One region of the Chimaeribacter sp. YP20170169 genome, then DNA from elsewhere that is predicted to be linked to it. Evidence: predicted binding sites of a transcription regulator. Region 1 holds the regulator's gene; each other region holds the start of a gene.
What was found. The regulator PhoB, encoded in region 1, activates phosphate uptake and scavenging genes when phosphate is short. The targets are predictions, from matches to a motif close to CTGTCATAAAACTGNCNNAT.

Region 2: the regulator PhoB is predicted to act here: its motif matches at 1,941-1,960, upstream of pitA (inorganic phosphate transporter PitA).
Region 3: the regulator PhoB is predicted to act here: its motif matches at 2,234-2,253, upstream of ACK3SD_RS14725 (PhoX family protein).
Region 4: the regulator PhoB is predicted to act here: its motif matches at 1,795-1,814, upstream of ACK3SD_RS17160 (MIP/aquaporin family protein).

Annotation. Positions count from the first base shown of each region.
Region 1 covers NZ_CP176824.1:2,945,180-2,949,558, reverse strand. Annotated here, with positions in the region: gene ACK3SD_RS13485 (SbcC/MukB-like Walker B domain-containing protein) at 1-92, opposite strand, end outside; gene sbcD (exonuclease subunit SbcD) at 89-1,324, opposite strand; gene phoB (phosphate response regulator transcription factor PhoB) at 1,649-2,338, shown strand; gene phoR (phosphate regulon sensor histidine kinase PhoR) at 2,360-3,676, shown strand; gene ACK3SD_RS13465 (PstS family phosphate ABC transporter substrate-binding protein) at 3,713-4,379, shown strand, end outside.
Region 2 covers NZ_CP176824.1:146,306-150,684, reverse strand. Annotated here, with positions in the region: gene ACK3SD_RS00620 (LysR family transcriptional regulator) at 1-423, shown strand, start outside; gene ACK3SD_RS00615 (hypothetical protein) at 351-518, shown strand; gene ACK3SD_RS00610 (BaiN/RdsA family NAD(P)/FAD-dependent oxidoreductase) at 521-1,717, opposite strand; gene pitA (inorganic phosphate transporter PitA) at 2,032-3,531, shown strand; gene uspB (universal stress protein UspB) at 3,602-3,937, opposite strand.
Region 3 covers NZ_CP176824.1:3,230,124-3,234,502, reverse strand. Annotated here, with positions in the region: gene ACK3SD_RS14740 (nucleoside recognition domain-containing protein) at 1-530, opposite strand, end outside; gene ACK3SD_RS14735 (LysE family transporter) at 721-1,335, opposite strand; gene folA (type 3 dihydrofolate reductase) at 1,693-2,178, shown strand; gene ACK3SD_RS14725 (PhoX family protein) at 2,329-4,221, shown strand; gene apaH (bis(5'-nucleosyl)-tetraphosphatase (symmetrical) ApaH) at 4,282-4,379, opposite strand, start outside.
Region 4 covers NZ_CP176824.1:3,765,959-3,770,337, forward strand. Annotated here, with positions in the region: gene ACK3SD_RS17145 (1,4-dihydroxy-2-naphthoate polyprenyltransferase) at 1-537, shown strand, start outside; gene rraA (ribonuclease E activity regulator RraA) at 634-1,119, shown strand; gene zapB (septal ring assembly protein ZapB) at 1,207-1,446, opposite strand; gene ACK3SD_RS17160 (MIP/aquaporin family protein) at 1,976-2,827, shown strand; gene glpK (glycerol kinase GlpK) at 2,866-4,379, shown strand, end outside.

The sequences.
Region 1 (4,379 bases):
CCGTTGCTGAGGAAGGGCTCCTGGGTAAAGTCGATCTTCCACTCGCCTTGCAGGGAGTTGAGGTTTTTCAGCCGCAGGCTCAGGATTTTCATACGGATTGCACTCCTTCATTGGCTTCACGCACCTCTTCCACCACCGCGCGGAACATCTGCCGCATCCGTTCATGGTGCGCCTCGTCCGTGTCGGTCTCCAGCGCGATGCGCCGGTCAAACACCTCCGCCACCGACAGCTCATTCAGCGTTTCGCGCGCCTGCTGATCCAGCATGTTCTGGCGCTGCGCCTTGTGGCGGCGCAACAGCACCACCTCCACCGGCAGCCCTTCGGTGAGCTGCTGGATACGGCGCTGGATGTCGCTGAGGTAGTCCTGGGTGGCGACCTCAATGTCGAGCCACACCGGGCGGGCCGGATCGGCGCTGGCGAACGCCTGCAACTGCTGCTCAATCTCCACCAAAGTGCCCTTGACCACCGCCAGCGGCTGGGTGACCGGCACCGGCAGGGTTTCGACGCCCGCCAGCGCGCCGCCGTCAAACTCCAGCAGGTAGACGCTTTTCTGGTTATTCGCCTCGTCAAAGCTGAGCGGGATGGGCGAGCCGCTGTAGCGGATGTGCTCGGTTTTCGCTACGCACTGGGCGCGGTGGATATGGCCGAGGGCGATGTAATCCACCGGCGGGAACGCCTGCGCCGGGAAGGCGTCCAGGGTGCCGATATAGATGTCGCGTACCGAATCGGTAGTAGAGACGCCGACGGTAGTGAGATGGCCGGTGGCGATGATGGGCAGCGGCAGGCCCAGTTGGTCGCGCTTTTCCAGCGCTGACTGGTGCAGGGTGTGGTAGTGGGCGGCGATGGCCTCTTGCAGGGCCAGCTGTTTCTCACTGCCGGACTGGCCGGCGCGACTGAGCAGCAGGTCACGCGGGCGCAGGAAGGGGATGGCGCACAGCAGCGCGCCGGGGGTGCCGTCGCGCTGGTTCAGCACACAGAGCTGCGGCCGGTGATCGGCCTTCACATTGGCGATCACCGTGGTATTGAGGCAGGCGAGCAATTCACGCGACTCATTGAGCGTCGCGACCGAGTCATGGTTGCCGCCCAGCACAATCAGCTGGCAGCCGGTGCGTTGCAGATCCACCACAAAGCGGTTGTAGAGCTGGCGCGCATAGCTCGGCGGCGCGCCCGTGTCGAAGATGTCCCCGGCCACCACCACCGCATCCACCTGGTGGGCCTCCACCTGATCAATCAGCCAGCCCAAAAAGGCCTGGTGCTCGGCCGCACGGCTCTTGGTAAAAAACAGCTGGCCAAGGTGCCAGTCAGATGTGTGAATCAGGCGCATAACACTCTCTCTCGGTAATCCGCTCACGCTACCGCACCCGCCCGGCGGCAGATGCGGGGATTGACGCCAGCCCCGGCGTAATGGAGGCTGATTATAAACACCCGGCTGGCACGCTGTCGCGCCGCAAACCCCCCGATGTTTGCGAGATGCTTTCCAACTTCGTGATTTTACCCTGGCAGTCGCCGCCGTTCGCCGTAAGGTAGGCACCGGGACACGGCGTGGGGGAAACATTACCGAAACAGATATTCATAAATGTGTCATAAATCTGACGCATAATGGCGGCCGCAAACAAACGTGATCGCTAACCTATTGGCAGGATTGACGATGGTAAGACGCATATTGGTGGTTGAGGATGAAGCCCCGATTCGGGAGATGGTCTGTTTTGTCCTGGAGCAGAACGGTTACCAGCCGCTGGAAGCGGAAGATTTCGACAGTGCGATAAACCGCCTGGCGGAACCCTATCCCGACCTGGTGCTGCTCGACTGGATGCTGCCGGGAGGATCCGGGTTGCAATTTATCAAGCACATGAAACGTGAGGCGCTGACGCGCGACATCCCGGTGATGATGCTCACCGCCCGCGGTGAAGAGGAAGATCGCGTGCGGGGTCTCGAGGTGGGGGCGGATGACTACATCACCAAGCCCTTCTCGCCGAAGGAGCTGGTGGCCCGCATCAAGGCGGTCATGCGCCGCATTTCGCCAATGGCGGTGGAAGAGATGATTGAGATGCAGGGCCTGAGCCTTGATCCCTCCTCGCACCGGGTGATGGCCAATGAATCGCCGCTGGAGATGGGGCCGACCGAGTTCCGGCTGCTACACTTCTTTATGACCCATTCAGAACGGGTCTACAGCCGCGAGCAGCTGCTCAACCATGTCTGGGGCACCAACGTCTACGTCGAGGATCGTACCGTGGACGTGCATATCCGCCGCCTGCGCAAGGCGTTGGAGAGCAGTGGGCATGACCGCATGGTGCAGACTGTCCGCGGTACGGGCTACCGGTTCTCAACGCGCTACTGACGCCGCGCCGGAGATTATCACGTGCTGGAACGTCTATCCTGGAAGGGTCTGGCGCTGGAGCTGGCGCTGTTCTGCCTGCCCGGCCTGCTGCTGGGGCTGCTGTTTGGCGGTCTGCCCTGGTGGCTGCTGGCCAGCGTGCTGGTCGCGCTGGGCTGGAACTACTATAACCAGCTTCGCCTCTCTTATTGGCTGTGGCTCGACCGCAGCATGACTCCGCCCACCGGCCGCTGGAGCTGGGAGCCGCTGTTCTACGGCCTTTACCAGATGCAGCTGCGCAACCGCCGCCGTCGCCGCGAGCTGGCGCTGCTGATCAAGCGCTTTCGCAGCGGGGCAGAGTCCTTGCCTGATGCGGTGGTGCTGACCACCGAGGAGGGGATCATCTTCTGGTGCAACGGGCTGGCCCAACACCTGCTCGGCCTGCGCTGGCCGGAGGACAACGGCCAGAATATCCTGAACCTGTTGCGCTACCCGGAGTTCACCCGCTATTTGCAGGAGCCGCAATTCAACCGCCCGCTGACCTTGGTGCTCAATAATGGTCACCATGTGGAGTTTCGCGCCATGCCTTACTCTGAGGGGCAGCTGCTGATGGTGGCGCGTGACGTCACCCAGATGCGCCAGCTGGAGGGCGCGCGCCGTAACTTCTTCGCCAACGTCAGCCATGAGCTGCGCACGCCGCTTACGGTGTTGCAGGGCTATCTGGAGATGATGGGCGAGCAGACGCTGGAGGAGCCGTTGCGCAGCAAGGCGCTGCACACCATGCAGGCGCAGGGCCGGCGCATGGAGGGGCTGGTGAATCAGTTGCTGACGCTCTCGAAAATTGAGGCCGCGCCGCCGCCGGACATGCAGGAGCGGGTGGATATCCCGCGTATGTTGCGCATGTTGCAGCCGGAGGCGCAGACCCTGAGCGGCGGCCAGCATCACATTGAGTTCCGCATCAATGACACGCTGAAGGTTTACGGCAATGAGGAGCAGCTACGCAGCGCCTTCTCCAATCTGGTCTATAACGCCGTCAACCATACGCCGCCGGGCACCCGTATTGAGGTCTCCTGGCAGCGTACCGCGCAGGGCGCGCAGTTCCAGGTGAGCGACAATGGGCCGGGCATCGCCGCCGAGCACTTGCCGCGCCTGACCGAGCGCTTCTACCGCGTGGACAAGGCGCGCTCCCGCCAGACCGGCGGCAGCGGGCTGGGGCTGGCGATTGTCAAACACGCGCTTAACCACCACGACAGTCGGCTGGAGATCCTCAGCGAGCCGGGGGAGGGCGCACGCTTCATGTTCACCCTGCCAAAACGGCTGATTGTACCGGATACATTGACTCATGGCGCCGCGCAGACATAATCATCGGCTTTACGGACTTTTCAGCCGGACATCCGCATGATTCTTCGGTTCTACCGGCAGGCCAGCGCCTGCCTGCTGCTTATTCTCTCGGTGTGCGCGCCGGGCGTCGCTGCCGTGCCGCCCGCGGCGGGCCACGGTATGCTCTCTGGCAACCTCTCCAGCGTGGGTTCCGATACCCTGGCGACCCTGATGGCGTTGTGGGGCGAGGGGTTTTCCCGCCGTTATCCCGGCGTTAACTTGCAGATCCAGGCTGCTGGCTCCTCTACCGCGCCCACTGCGCTGGCCGCCGGTGCGGCCCAGCTGGGGCCAATGAGCCGGCCAATGAAAAATGCCGAGATCGCCTCGTTCCGCGAGCACTTCGGCTATGTGCCCGTTGCCGTGCCGGTGGCGGTGGATGCGCTGGTGGTGCTGGTGAATCAGGATAACCCCCTGACCGGCCTGACCCGTGGGCAGCTGGACGCCATCTTCTCGGTGAACCGCCGCTGTGGCGAGGGCGGCGCGGCGCGCCATTGGGGGGACGTCGGGCTGGGTGGCAACTGGGCCAACCGCACCTTTGAGCGTTACGGGCGCAACTCCGCCTCCGGCACCTATGGCTATTTCAAGCTACGGGCGCTGTGCGGCGGCGATTTCCTGCCACAGGTCAACGAGCTGCCCGGCTCCTCCTCCGTGGCGCAGGCGGTGGCTGGCTCGCCCAATGCCATCG
Region 2 (4,379 bases), 1.1 Mb from region 1:
GTCGATCCGGTGCAGGAGGACATTGACATCGTAGTGCGCATCGGCGGGCCAGATGCCTGGCCGGCGGCGCTCGGCCACCGCTTTTTCGGCGCGCAGCGGCTGGTGTTCTGCGCCTCGCCCGCCTATCTGGCGCAGCATGGCACGCCGCTCAGTGCGCGCGATCTGGCGCAACACCACTGCGTCGGGTATGGCGAGGAGGATGGCCGCGTCAGCCCCTGGCATTTCACGGGCCGCCACAGCGGCGACCGCGAGCGGCGAGCGCTGCCGGTGCGCATCGCGGTCGGGGATGGCGAGGGGAGGTGCAGGCGGTGCTGCACGGCTACGGCATTGCGCAGTTGCCGCGCTGGCTGGTGCAGCGCCACCTGGATCAGGGAACGCTGCGGGAGGTGCTGCCAGCGCTGGCCACCGATGGCCTGCCGATGAATCTGGTGTGGCTAAAGCGTCGTGAGGGGCTGCCCAAGGTGCGGGCGCTGCGCGATCTGCTGATCGCCCGCCTGACGCCCGACGGCACCACCTGAGATCAGCGTCCGGCGATCAGTGCCTGCGCGCAGGCCCAGGCACTGCTCCACGCCCACTGGAAGTTGTAGCCGCCAAGCCAGCCGGTGACGTCCATCACTTCGCCAATGAAGTAGAGGCCCGGCACCTCGTTTGCCATCATGGTTTTGGAGGAGAGCGCGCGGGTATCGACACCGCCCAGCGTCACCTCGGCGGTGCGGTAGCCCTCGGTGCCATTAGGCTGCACCTGCCAGGCTTGCAGGCTCTCCACCAACGCCGCCTGCTGTGGTGCGTTGAGCTGCTTCAGCGTCGCCTCCGGCAACTGCCCCAGCAGTTGCAGGCACTCCACCAGCCGCTTTGGCAACAGCTGCGCCAGGGTGTTTTTCAGGCTCTGGTTCGGGTGCGCCAGCCGTTCGGCGTCGAGGTGGGCCGCCAGATCCACCCCCGGCAGCAGGTTGACGCTCACCCTCTCGCCCGGCTGCCAGTAGCTCGACAGTTGCAGCACCGCCGGGCCGGAGAGGCCGCGGTGGGTGAAGAGGATGCTCTCCTTGAACGAGACGCCATTTTGCGCCGTCACCACGGCCGGCACGGAGACGCCGGAGAGGGTTTGCAGGTGATCCAGCAGCGGCTTGTGCAGGGTGAAGGGCACCAGCCCGGCGCGGGTCGGCAATACCTTCAGGCCAAACTGCTCCGCCAGCTTGTAGCCGAACGGCGTGGCCCCAAGGCCCGGCATCGACAGGCCACCAGTCGCCACCACCAGCGCGCCAGCGCTGACCTGCCCGCCATTGAGCGACAGGGTGAAGCCATTTTCGCCCTGCTCCACCGCCAGCACTTCGCTGCGCAGCCGCAGCGTCACTTGCCCCTGCTCACACTCCTTCAGAAGCAGATCGACAATCTGTTGCGCCGAGTCGTCGCAGAAGAGCTGGCCGAGGGTCTTTTCGTGGTAGGCGATGCCGTGGCGGTTGACCAGATCGATGAAATCCCACTGGGTGTAGCGCGCCAGCGCCGATTTGCAGAAGTGCGGGTTCTCTGACAGGTAGGCGGCTGGCTCGGTGTACATATTGGTGAAGTTGCACCGCCCGCCGCCGGACATCAGGATCTTGCGCCCCGCCTTCTTGCCATTGTCCAGCAGCAGAACCCGGCGGCCGCCTTGTCCCGCCAGCGCGGCACAAAACATACCGGCCGCGCCGGCACCGATCACCACCACATCAAACTGTTCCACTGCAATACCTCTGTAATAAATAGCGTTTACGGCCGGGCCATACCTGAAAGATCTGCTACATATAAAGGTGTGCTGGCAATTTCAGGCTGGCGATTCAGGCGGCGAATTGTATGCCCCAGCGGCATCAAGTTCCAGAGTAACGAAAAGTTAATAAACGTAAGTCTTATTAACACGATGATTTTATATCGTTTTTTCAACAAAATGCGCCCTTTGGACGGTTTTTTTGTCGTAAAACGGTCATATTTCTCTTTCCGATGCACCCTGTTCTCGCGGATAATGCGCCGCGTTCATGACCACCAACTGGCGTAACGCTTATGCTACATCTGTTCGCTGGGCTGGATTTTCATACCGGCCTGTTGTTAGTCCTCGCGCTACTGTTTGTCCTGTTCTACGAAGCCATTAACGGCTTCCACGATACAGCCAACGCAGTGGCCACTGTGATTTACACCCGTGCCATGCGCTCGCAGATTGCGGTCGTGATGGCGGGTCTTTTCAACTTCCTTGGCGTAATACTCGGCGGCCTGAGTGTTGCTTATGCCATCGTCCACCTGCTGCCCACCGATCTGCTGTTGAACGTAGGATCGGCCCATGGCCTGGCAATGGTCTTCTCCATGCTGCTGGCGGCAATTATCTGGAACCTCGGCACCTGGTACTTTGGCCTGCCGGCCTCCAGTTCACACACCCTGATTGGCGCCATTATCGGCATCGGTTTGACCAACGCCATCGTCACGGACAGCTCCGTGGTGGATGCGTTGAACATTCCGAAGATGGTCAGCATTTTCCTGTCGCTGATCCTCTCGCCGCTGGTCGGCATGGGGCTGGCGGGTGCGCTGGTGTTTGTGTTGCGTCGCTACTGGAGCAGCACCAAGAAGCGCCGCCGCATCCACATGACCCCGGCAGAGCGCGAAAAGTCCGACGGCAAGAAGAAGCCGCCGTTCTGGACGCGTACCGCCCTGATCCTCTCCGCCATCGGCGTCAGCTTCTCGCATGGCGCCAACGACGGGCAGAAGGGCATTGGCCTGATCATGCTGGTGCTGATTGGTGTCGCCCCGGCGGGCTTCGTGGTCAACATGAATGCCACCGGCTATGACATCACCCGCACCCGCGACGCGGTGACGCACCTGCAGCAGTACTACCAGCAGCACCCGGATGCCCTGCCGCACGTCGCTGCGCAGACGCCGCTGGTGCCGACGCCGGAAGAGACGCTGCCGGACACGCCGCGTGAGTTCCACTGCGACAGCAGCCGCGCGCTGGTGGCGATTGACCGTGCACAGACGCTGCTGACCAACCTGCCGAGCTACAGCGCGCTGTCAGTGGATGAGCGCAGCCACATGCGCCGCCTGCTGATGTGCGTGGCGGATACTGCTGACAAGGCGGCCAAGCTGCCGAACACCAGCACCGAGGACAAACGCTTCCTTGGCAACCTGCGCAATGACCTGCTGGCGACTGTTGAGTACGCGCCGGTCTGGATCATCATTGCGGTGGCGCTGGCGCTCTCGCTGGGCACCATGTTCGGCTGGAAGCGCGTGGCGACCACCATCGGTGAGAAGATTGGCAAGAAGGGCATGACCTATGCCCAGGGCGTCTCCGCGCAGATGACCGCTGCCCTCTCCATCGGCGTGGCCAGCTACACCGGTATGCCGGTCTCCACCACCCATGTGCTCTCCTCTGCGGTGGCGGGCACCATGATTGTGGATGGCGGCGGCGTGCAGAGCAAAACCGTGAAAAGCATCTTGCTGGCGTGGGTTCTGACCCTGCCGATCGCGATTGTGCTCTCCGGTACGCTCTACTGGATTGCGCTGAAGCTGATCTGACGCTACTGCGACCCAATAAAAAGGCGGCCCTAGGGCCGCCTTTTTTACTGCCTGCTCTCCTGAAAATGACTCAATACCAGATAAGCATCGCCACCAGGCTGACCACCACCAGCCCGCATAGGGAGCTGGTCAGGATGAACTGCCCTCGCACCCGCGCGCAGCGGCGGATAAATTCAGGATCGTGATGATCAAGATAACGTTGGGAATAGATATAGCGCACCAAGCGGATCTGCTTGCTGGGCTGGCCGTGCGAGGTAAAGAAGCCGCTGCCATCGACATATTGGTAAAGCAACGGATCGCACCCGCGCAGCACCACCAGCAGCGCCCGCAAGGAGGAGAAGTAACGCGCCATATTGATGACACACACCACACATAAAGCCCAGAATAGCGCAACGGTACTGATCATGATCCCCCCTCAAGGCGATCGGCCCCACTGCCGGCAGGCCGGCCGCAGCGCGCTTTCGCCCTACGTCTGCTTTGTTTCCTGACATACTGGGGCTGTTCCAGCCCACCCCTGGATCACCGTGTTGAGCCACCGGCTCCGGCACACGCCGTGCGGTGGCTCCTCTTCAGTGTAGAAAATGAAAAAGGGTAACGGCATCCCGGTTAATAACAATTTATCCAATCAATACGCTTTTTCAATTCGATAATTTTCAAGCGGGGTCGGGTCGCCCGGCCTGGGTCATATTCCCCCTGCCACGAGGGGGCGCGGCTTACAGCCAGACGTGACCCCGCTCACGCCCTTGTGAGCACGGCACCGGTTTGCCGGGGAATTGATGATAAAATCTGAACGTTGCCAGAGAGGCTATACTTAGCTCATGCTGCTGATATTTCACATGGAAAGCGCA
Region 3 (4,379 bases), 280 kb from region 1:
GCCGCCGCCGAGGAGAAGTAGTTGGTGACGATGGCGCTGCCGCTGGTCTGGTAAGTGGCGAAGATTGCCCGCTCCTGTTCGGTGATCACCTTGGTCTCTGCCAGCTCCTTGGTCATGCCAGCGGCGGCGTCGGTGTTCTGCAAGTTGGCGATCAGCGCCAGCGAGCAGATGCCCGGTACGCCGAGCAGCGGGCGCAGGATGGGCGTCATCAGTTGCTGTGCGGCGCGCAGGCCACCCAGCCCCTCGGTGATGGCGATCAGGCCCAGCGAGAGGATCACTGAGGGCGTCAGCTCGAGTGCGAACAGGAAGCCATCTTTCGCGCCGCTGCCGCCGCTGCCGCGGAAGGAGGTGACGGTATCGCCCGGCGCGTTGAGCGTGCCGAACGCGCCATTCAGCACGGTGAAGTCCAGCACCCGCCACCAGCCGCTGCTGCTGGAGAAGAGGCCGGAGAAGAGCAGGATAGTGATAAAGAAGGCGAGGTAGCCGGTGATGCCGACCCGCTCTGTTGCGTGAGGTGTCTCTGTTTTCATTATTATTCCTGTCAGTCGTCAATAGCGGCCTGCCGGATGCAGGCCAAAACGGACGATAAAACAACAGGCTGAATCAGGAAGGTGGACAGGATCAAAGAAAGGGCAGGGGATGCATTAGCAAGGTTTAATCATGATTTAACGAATGGCATAAAAAAAGCGGGCCGTAGCCCGCGCCAGGATCACGGGACGATCAGCTCAATGCCACCTTGATCCCCAGTGCGATCAGTACGCCGCCCAGCAGGCGGTCGACGACCTTCTGCGCCTTCGCCAGCCCGCGCCGTACCGGCTCGCTCTGGAACAGGATCACTAGCAGCGGCCACCAGACCACCGACAGGCTAAGGATAATACCGGCGTACCACAGCTTCTCGCCGATGCTGGAGTTGACCTGCAACACCTGGGTAAAGACCGCCAGAAAGAACAGCGTCGCCTTCGGGTTCAGCAGGTTGCAGAGGTAGCCCTGCAAGAAAGCCGCCTTCAGGCTGACGGTCTGCGGGGTGAGCTGGCTGAGGTTCATTTTGCTGTCGCCACGTGCGCGCAGCGCCTGAATGCCGACCCAGATCAGGTAGGCCGCGCCAGCATATTTCAGCACGTTGAACAGCCAGGGCGTGGTGGTGATCACCACCGCCAGCCCGGCGACGCAGTAGGACATATGGGTCGCCACGCCACAGATGACGCCCAGCGCGGTGAACATCGCCGCCGCACGCGGGTAGCGCGCCGCGTTCTTGATCACCAAAAAGAAGTCCGGGCCGGGCGACAACATGCCCAGCGCCGCGATGGTCGCGACAAACAGAGAGGTTTCTAACATCGTATACAGGCCGAGGAGGAAAAAAGGGAATGATAGCCTCACGGCGGGAAATTCGCACCACGCTTATGGATAATTGCCACGCCGGGCCGCTGTGACTGCTGCTTTACTAACCCCTTCGGGGTAGGAATTACGATCTTGTACTGGCTTTTTTCCACTTTGCGGGCAGGAAACATGCGGGCAGGCCACTATTTGTGGCGAAATACGCGGTAAAATGGCGACTTCGCTAAGAGCTGTCTCATAAATTTGTTGGGAACCGCTGACGCTATCGACGGCTGTTGGCCCTTTCCGTATAGTGACAGCACTTTTCGGTACTACACTTTCCGACGACAACACACTCCGACGACACAAGGTTTAACAATGATTATCAGCCTGATCGCTGCACTGGCGGTGGATCGCGTTATTGGCATGGAAAATGCCATGCCGTGGCATTTACCGGCTGACTTGGCGTGGTTCAAGCGCAACACGCTCAATAAACCGGTAATTATGGGACGCAAGACATTTGAGTCTATTGGACGCCCGCTGCCGGGACGCCACAATATTGTTATCAGCAGCCATCCCGGTGACCACGATGGTGTCACCTGGGCCACCTCCGTCGAGGCCGCGCTGGCCGAGGCCGGCGACGCCGCCGAGGTGATGGTGATTGGCGGTGGTCGGGTCTATGACCAGTTCCTGCCGCGTGCTGACCGCCTCTACCTGACGCACATTGATGCCGAAGTGGAAGGGGATACCCACTTCCCGGACTACGAGCCGGATGAGTGGGAGAGCCAGTTCAGCGAATTCCACGATGCGGATGACAACAACTCCCACAGTTACTGTTTCGAAATCCTCGACCGCCGTCGTTAATCTTGCTGGCGGCGCGCCCGGCTGGCGCGCCGTTTTTCTACCTCTCGCCGCCAAATTGTAACAAACCTGAAACACTCTCTGTTTAGACTGACCCGCATCGTTGGCAGCCGGCAGCCTCCTGCCGCTCGCAAATAAGAAAAGGGAAACAGCATGAGTGAAAAAATTGAACTGAATGCCGACCGCCTGATGAATCCAACCCGCCGCAAATTATTGCTGGGAAGCGCGGGGATGGTGGGTCTGGCGGGCTTCCTGGGCGGCATTGGCACCTTCCCGCGTGACGTCTGGGCAGCAGAGGGCACGGGCGCCAACGGCAGCAAACTGTTGGGCTTCAAGGGCATCGCCGCCTCCACCGAGGACAAGGTAGTGCTGGCCGAGGGCTACCGGGCGGACGTGCTGATCTCCTGGGGCGACCCGCTGCACGCGGGCGCGCCAGCCTTCGACCCGAATGGCGGCAACAGTGCGGCGGATCAGGAGCAGCAGTTCGGCGACAACAACGATGGCATGAGCTTCTTCCCGCTGGATGACAACCGTGGCGTGATGGCCATCAACAATGAATATGTCAACGAGCCGTACCTGTTCGCCCACGGCGGCAAAAAGGCCACCAGCCTGGAGGATGTGCGCAAGTCGCAGGCGGCGCATGGCGTCTCGGTGCTGGAAGTGCGCCGCGTTGCCGGTTCCCCGCGCTGGGAGCGTGTCACCGACTCGCGCTACAACCGCCGCATCACTGCCAACACGCCGATGACCTTCAGCGGCCCGGCGGCTGGCAACGCGCTGCTGCAAACCGCCGCTGACCCAACCGGCACCCGCGTGCTCGGCACCTTCGGCAACTGCGCCAACGGCAAGACCCCGTGGGGCACCTACCTCACCTGTGAAGAGAACTTCGACACCTACTTCGGCACCAAACAGGCGGGCTTTGCCACCACCGCTGACCAGAAGCGCTATACCCTGAAGCCGGAAGATCCGGAGCGCAACTGGCCGGACTACGACCCGCGCTTTGACGTGGCGAAAAACCCAAACGAGTTCAACCGCTTTGGCTGGATCGTCGAGATCGACCCGATGAACCCGGACTCCACGCCGATCAAGCGCACCGCGCTGGGACGCTTCAAGCATGAGAATGCCGCCGTTACCGTCGCCGAGGATGGCCGGTTGGTGGTCTACATGGGCGATGACGAGCGCGGCGAGCACATCTACAAATTCGTCTCCAACGGCAAGGTGGACAGCGCCAACCCGGCCAACAACCGCATGCTGCTGGATGAGGGCACCCTCTACGCCGCGCAGTTCAATGGCGATGCCAATGGCACGCCGTTGAAGGGCACCGGCAAGTGGCTGCCGCTGCGCTTCGGTGAGAATGGCCTGACGCCGGAGAATGGTTTCCAGAACGCGGCCGAGGTGCTGATCTTCGCCCGCAAGGCGGCGGCACAGGTGGGCGCGACCAAGATGGATCGCCCGGAGTGGATCGCCGTCAACCCGCATGATGGGCGCGCCTACTGCACCCTGACCAACAACAGCAAACGTGGCGACGAGGGGATGCCGCTTAACGCCGCCAACCCGCGCCCGGACAACATCTACGGCCAGATCATCCGCTGGGATGAGGGCGGCGACGCCACCGCCGAGAGCTTCAGCTGGGACATGTACGCGCTGTGCGGCAACCCGATCGCCCACCCACAGGGCGTCAACCGCGGCACGCCGAACATCACGGCGGAGAACACCTTCAATAGCCCGGATGGGCTGGGCTTTGACCACGATGGTCGCCTGTGGATTTTGACCGATGGCAAGTACACCAACAGCGGCGACTATCAGGGGCAGGGCAACAATCAGATGCTGGTGGGCGACCCGCAGAGCGGCGAGATCCGCCGCTTCCTGGTGGGGCCGAAGTCCTGCGAATTGACCGGCGTGGCCTTCACCCCGGACTACCGCACGCTGTTCGTCAACATCCAGCATCCCGGCGAGGAGGGCGACTCCCACTTCCCGGACAACAGCCCGCGCCCGCGCTCATCGGTACTGATGATCACCCGTGAGGATGGCGGCATCATCGGCGCCTGACGCGCGCAATAAAAAAGGCCGCCGGGCGAGATGCCGGGCGGCCTTTTTATTGGTAGCGGATCAGGAGGCCCGGGGGGCCTCGGTCTCCGCCATGTCATGCTGGCGGTTGGAGGGCTGGGTGAAGTACGCCTTATCCTCCCAGCGCAGCAGCGTCAGTT
Region 4 (4,379 bases), 820 kb from region 1:
GTGCTGCTCGGCCTGCTCTCCATCGGCGCAGCCATCACTTACACCGTCGGCTCCAAGCCCTACGGCTATCGCGGGCTGGGCGACCTGTCGGTGCTGATCTTCTTTGGCTGGATCAGCGTCGCTGGCACCTACTACCTGCAAGCCCACCAGCTGGATGGCGTGGTCTTCCTGCCCGCCACCGCCTGCGGCCTGCTGGCGGCAGCGGTATTAAACATCAATAATTTGCGCGACATTGAGAGCGATGCGGCCAACGGCAAGCACACGCTGGCGGTGCGGCTCGGCGCGCGCAAGGGGCGGCTCTACCACGCGCTGCTGTTGGCGGGGTCAGCGCTCTGCTTCGCGCTGTTCGCCCTCTTCTACCTGCACAGCCCGTGGGGCTGGCTGTTTGTGCTGGCGTTGCCGCGCCTGTGGACGCACGGCCGCGATGTGTTGCAGCAACCGCAGGCAGAGGCGATGCGGCCGATGCTGGAGCAGATGGTGAAAACCGCCCTGCTGGCCAATGTGCTGTTTGCCCTCGGTGTGGTGCTGAGCATTTAATTCTGGCTTAAGACATGGTTAACAATTGATGATTTTGCCAACATTCGCCAGAAAGGGATATACTAAAAATTCCTGCATCAACCAGACGTTAATCCTATGAAATACGATACTTCCGAACTGTGCGATATTTATCATGAAGAGGTGAATGTCGTTGAACCACTGTTCTCCAATTTTGGTGGACGTACTTCATTTGGCGGGCAGATCACCACCGTGAAATGCTTCGAAGATAACGGGCTGCTCTATGACCTGTTGGAAGAGAATGGCCGTGGCCGTGTGCTGCTGGTGGATGGCGGGGGTTCGGTACGCCGGGCGCTGATCAATGCGGAGCTGGCGCGACTGGCGACCCAGAACGAGTGGGAAGGCATTGTGGTCTACGGCGCGGTGCGCCAGGTGGATGACCTTGAGGAGCTGGACATCGGCATTCAGGCGATGGCGGCCATCCCGGCTGGCGCGGCCAGCGAGGGCATCGGCGAGAGCGACATCCGAGTCAACTTCGGCGGCGTCACCTTCTTCTCCGGCGATCATCTCTATGCCGACAACACCGGCATTATCCTGTCCGAAGACCCGCTCGACCTCGAGTGAGGTATGACAGGCAACAAAAAGGCGCTCCCGGAGCGCCTTTTTTGTTCTGACTTTACACCTCAACGGCAGTCGTCGGGTGCGAGGAGATCAGACCTCCTCCATTTTTCCCAGCAGCGCCCGCAGGCGTTCCTGCCAGACGTGCTGCTCTTCTTTCAGCTGCTCGTTCTCACGCACCAGCGATTCACGGTGGTGGCCTGCATGTTGAACTTCTTGAGAAAGCGAGTTGTTCTTCTCTTTCAGTTCTTCAATTTCCATTTGCAGCAGGGTGATAGTGTCAATCGCCTGCTGGACTTTCGCTTCTAATTTCTCAAAAACTTCAAATGACATTCTTAAATCCTCTTATGTTCGTAAGGCGTACATCTTGTCGTGTCGTCCACTCCGTCGGATGCAGAGGCAGCAAACGGGTTTGCTTTCAAAAACAAGCGCCCTTTTCGAAACGCTGCGGCTGAATCAGCTCGGCGCGCCGCTTGAATAAAAACGATTGTATGTAGCTACCCTGCCCCTGTCTAGCCGCATCCCGGCGTAAAGCGGGGTGAGCCGAACATTTTGTCTGCAGCCAGAAACCCGTGCGGGCCAAAAGCAGGGCACGGGGCGCCCCACAGAAAAGCGAAGCGGCTTCAGGTGACCGGTTTACCGATGCGCGAATGGGGTGAATTGGCGATAAAATCACTCGAATTCGCTCATTTTTATGACACACCACACACATTTTAAGTTCGCTATTTCTCGTTTCTGCTCGTTAACGATAAATTCACAATATGCACTCATTTATAGAATGAGCACCTATTTCGATTAACCTTTGTTACACCGCAGCGAACTAACAATAACCAATGACCCTTACCCTCCGTAGGACTTCACTATGAGCCAGTTAACCAGCACTACCCTAAAAGGCCAATGCATCGCTGAGTTCCTCGGCACCGGCCTGATCATCTTCTTCGGCGCCGGCTGTGTGGCGGCGATGAAGCTGGCCGGCGCCAGTTTCGGCCAGTGGGAGATCAGCGTCATCTGGGGCCTGGGCGTCGCCATGGCGGTCTACATGACTGCCGCCATCTCTGGCGCGCACCTCAATCCGGCCATCACCATCGCGCTCTGGCTGTTCGCCTGCTTCGATGGCCGCAAGGTGGCCCCCTACATTGTCGCCCAGCTGCTGGGGGCCTTCTGCGCCGCCGCGTTGGTCTACGGCCTCTACTACAACCTGTTCTTTGTCTATGAGCAGGGCCACAATATGGTGCGCGGCAGCGTCGAGAGCCTCGACCTGGCTGGCATCTTCTCCACCTACCCGAACCCGCACATCTCCATCATGCAGGCGTTTCTGGTGGAGACAGTGATCACCGCCATTCTGGTCTGCCTGATCATGGCGCTGACCGATGATGGCAACGGTGTGCCGCGCGGCCCGCTGGCCCCGCTGTTGATTGGCCTGCTGATTGCGGTGATCGGCGGTTCGATGGGCCCGCTGACCGGTTTTGCCCTCAACCCGGCGCGTGACTTCGGCCCGAAACTGTTTGCCTTTTTTGCCGGCTGGGGCAAAGTGGCCCTGACTGGCGGCATGAGCATTCCCTACTGTCTGGTGCCGATCTTTGGCCCGCTGGTGGGCGCATCCCTCGGTGCATTCGGTTACCGTGCGCTGATTGGCCGCCACCTGCCGTGTGAGATTTGCGAGCCAGACGCCGAAGCGGCACCGCCGTCCCCGACGACACAGCGCAAAGCGTAACGATAACGCGTTCCCGGTTAACTTTTTGCAGGATAATTATGATGACGCCAGAAAAGAAATACATTGTCGCTCTGGATCAGGGCACAACCAGCTCCCGCGCAGTGGTTCTCGATCATGACGCCAATATCGTAGCGGTCTCACAACGTGAGTTTACCCAAATCTATCCTAAAGCCGGCTGGGTTGAGCACGACCCGATGGACATCTGGGCATCACAGAGTTCCACGCTGGTGGAGGTGCTGGCGCACGCTGACATCCGTTCCGACCAGATTGCTGCACTCGGTATCACCAACCAGCGTGAAACCGCCATCGTCTGGGACAAAGAGAGCGGCAAGCCGATCTACAACGCCATCGTCTGGCAAGACCCGCGCACCGCGGACTACTGCGCCCGGCTGAAAAAAGAGGGGCTGGAGGAGTACATCCAGCACACCACCGGGCTGGTGATTAACCCCTACTTCTCCGGCACCAAGGTGAAGTGGATCCTCGACCACGTCGAGGGCGCGCGCGAACGCGCCAAGCGCGGCGAACTGCTGTTCGGCACCGTCGACACCTGGCTGGTATGGAAAATGACCCAAGGCCGGGTGCACATCACCGATTACACCAACGCCTCGCGCACTATGATGTTCAACATCCACAAACTGGAGTGGGACCAGCGTATGCTGGACATTCTGGACATCCCGCGTGAGATGCTGCCGGAGGTGAAATCCTCCTCCGAGATCTACGGCCAGACCAACATTGGCGGCAAGGGCGGCACCCGCATCCCGATTGCCGGCATCGCCGGTGACCAGCAGGCGGCGCTGTATGGCCAACTCTGCGTCCAACCGGGCATGGCGAAAAACACCTACGGCACCGGCTGCTTCATGCTGATGAATACCGGCACCGAGGCGGTGACCTCCACCCACGGCCTGCTGACCACCATTGCTTGCGGCCCGCGCGGCGAGGTGAACTACGCCCTGGAGGGCGCGGTGTTTATCGGCGGCGCGGCCATCCAGTGGCTACGTGACGAGATGAAGCTGATCAGCGACTCGGCGGACTCCGAATACTTCGCCCTGAAGGTGAAAGACAGCAACGGCGTCTACATGGTGCCAGCCTTCACCGGCCTTGGCGCGCCCTACTGGGACCCCTATGCGCGCGGGGCGCTGTTCGGCCTGACGCGTGGCGCCAATGCCAACCACATCATCCGCGCCACGCTGGAGTCGATCGCCTACCAGACCCGCGACGTGCTGGAAGCGATGCAGGCAGACGCTGGCACCCGCCTGCAAACCCTGCGCGTGGATGGCGGCGCGGTGGCGAATAATTTCCTGATGCAGTTCCAGTCTGACATTCTCGGCACGCGGGTGGAGCGCCCGGAAGTGCGTGAGGTGACGGCCCTCGGCGCGGCCTATCTGGCGGGCCTGGCGGTTGGCTTCTGGAAAGATCTGGAGGAGGTACGCGCCAAATCGGTGGTGGAGCGCGAGTTCCGCCCAAGCATCGAAACCACCGAGCGCAACTACCGCTACGCTGGCTGGAAAAAGGCGGTCGCCCGCGCCCAGTCCTGGGAAGAGCACGACGAGTA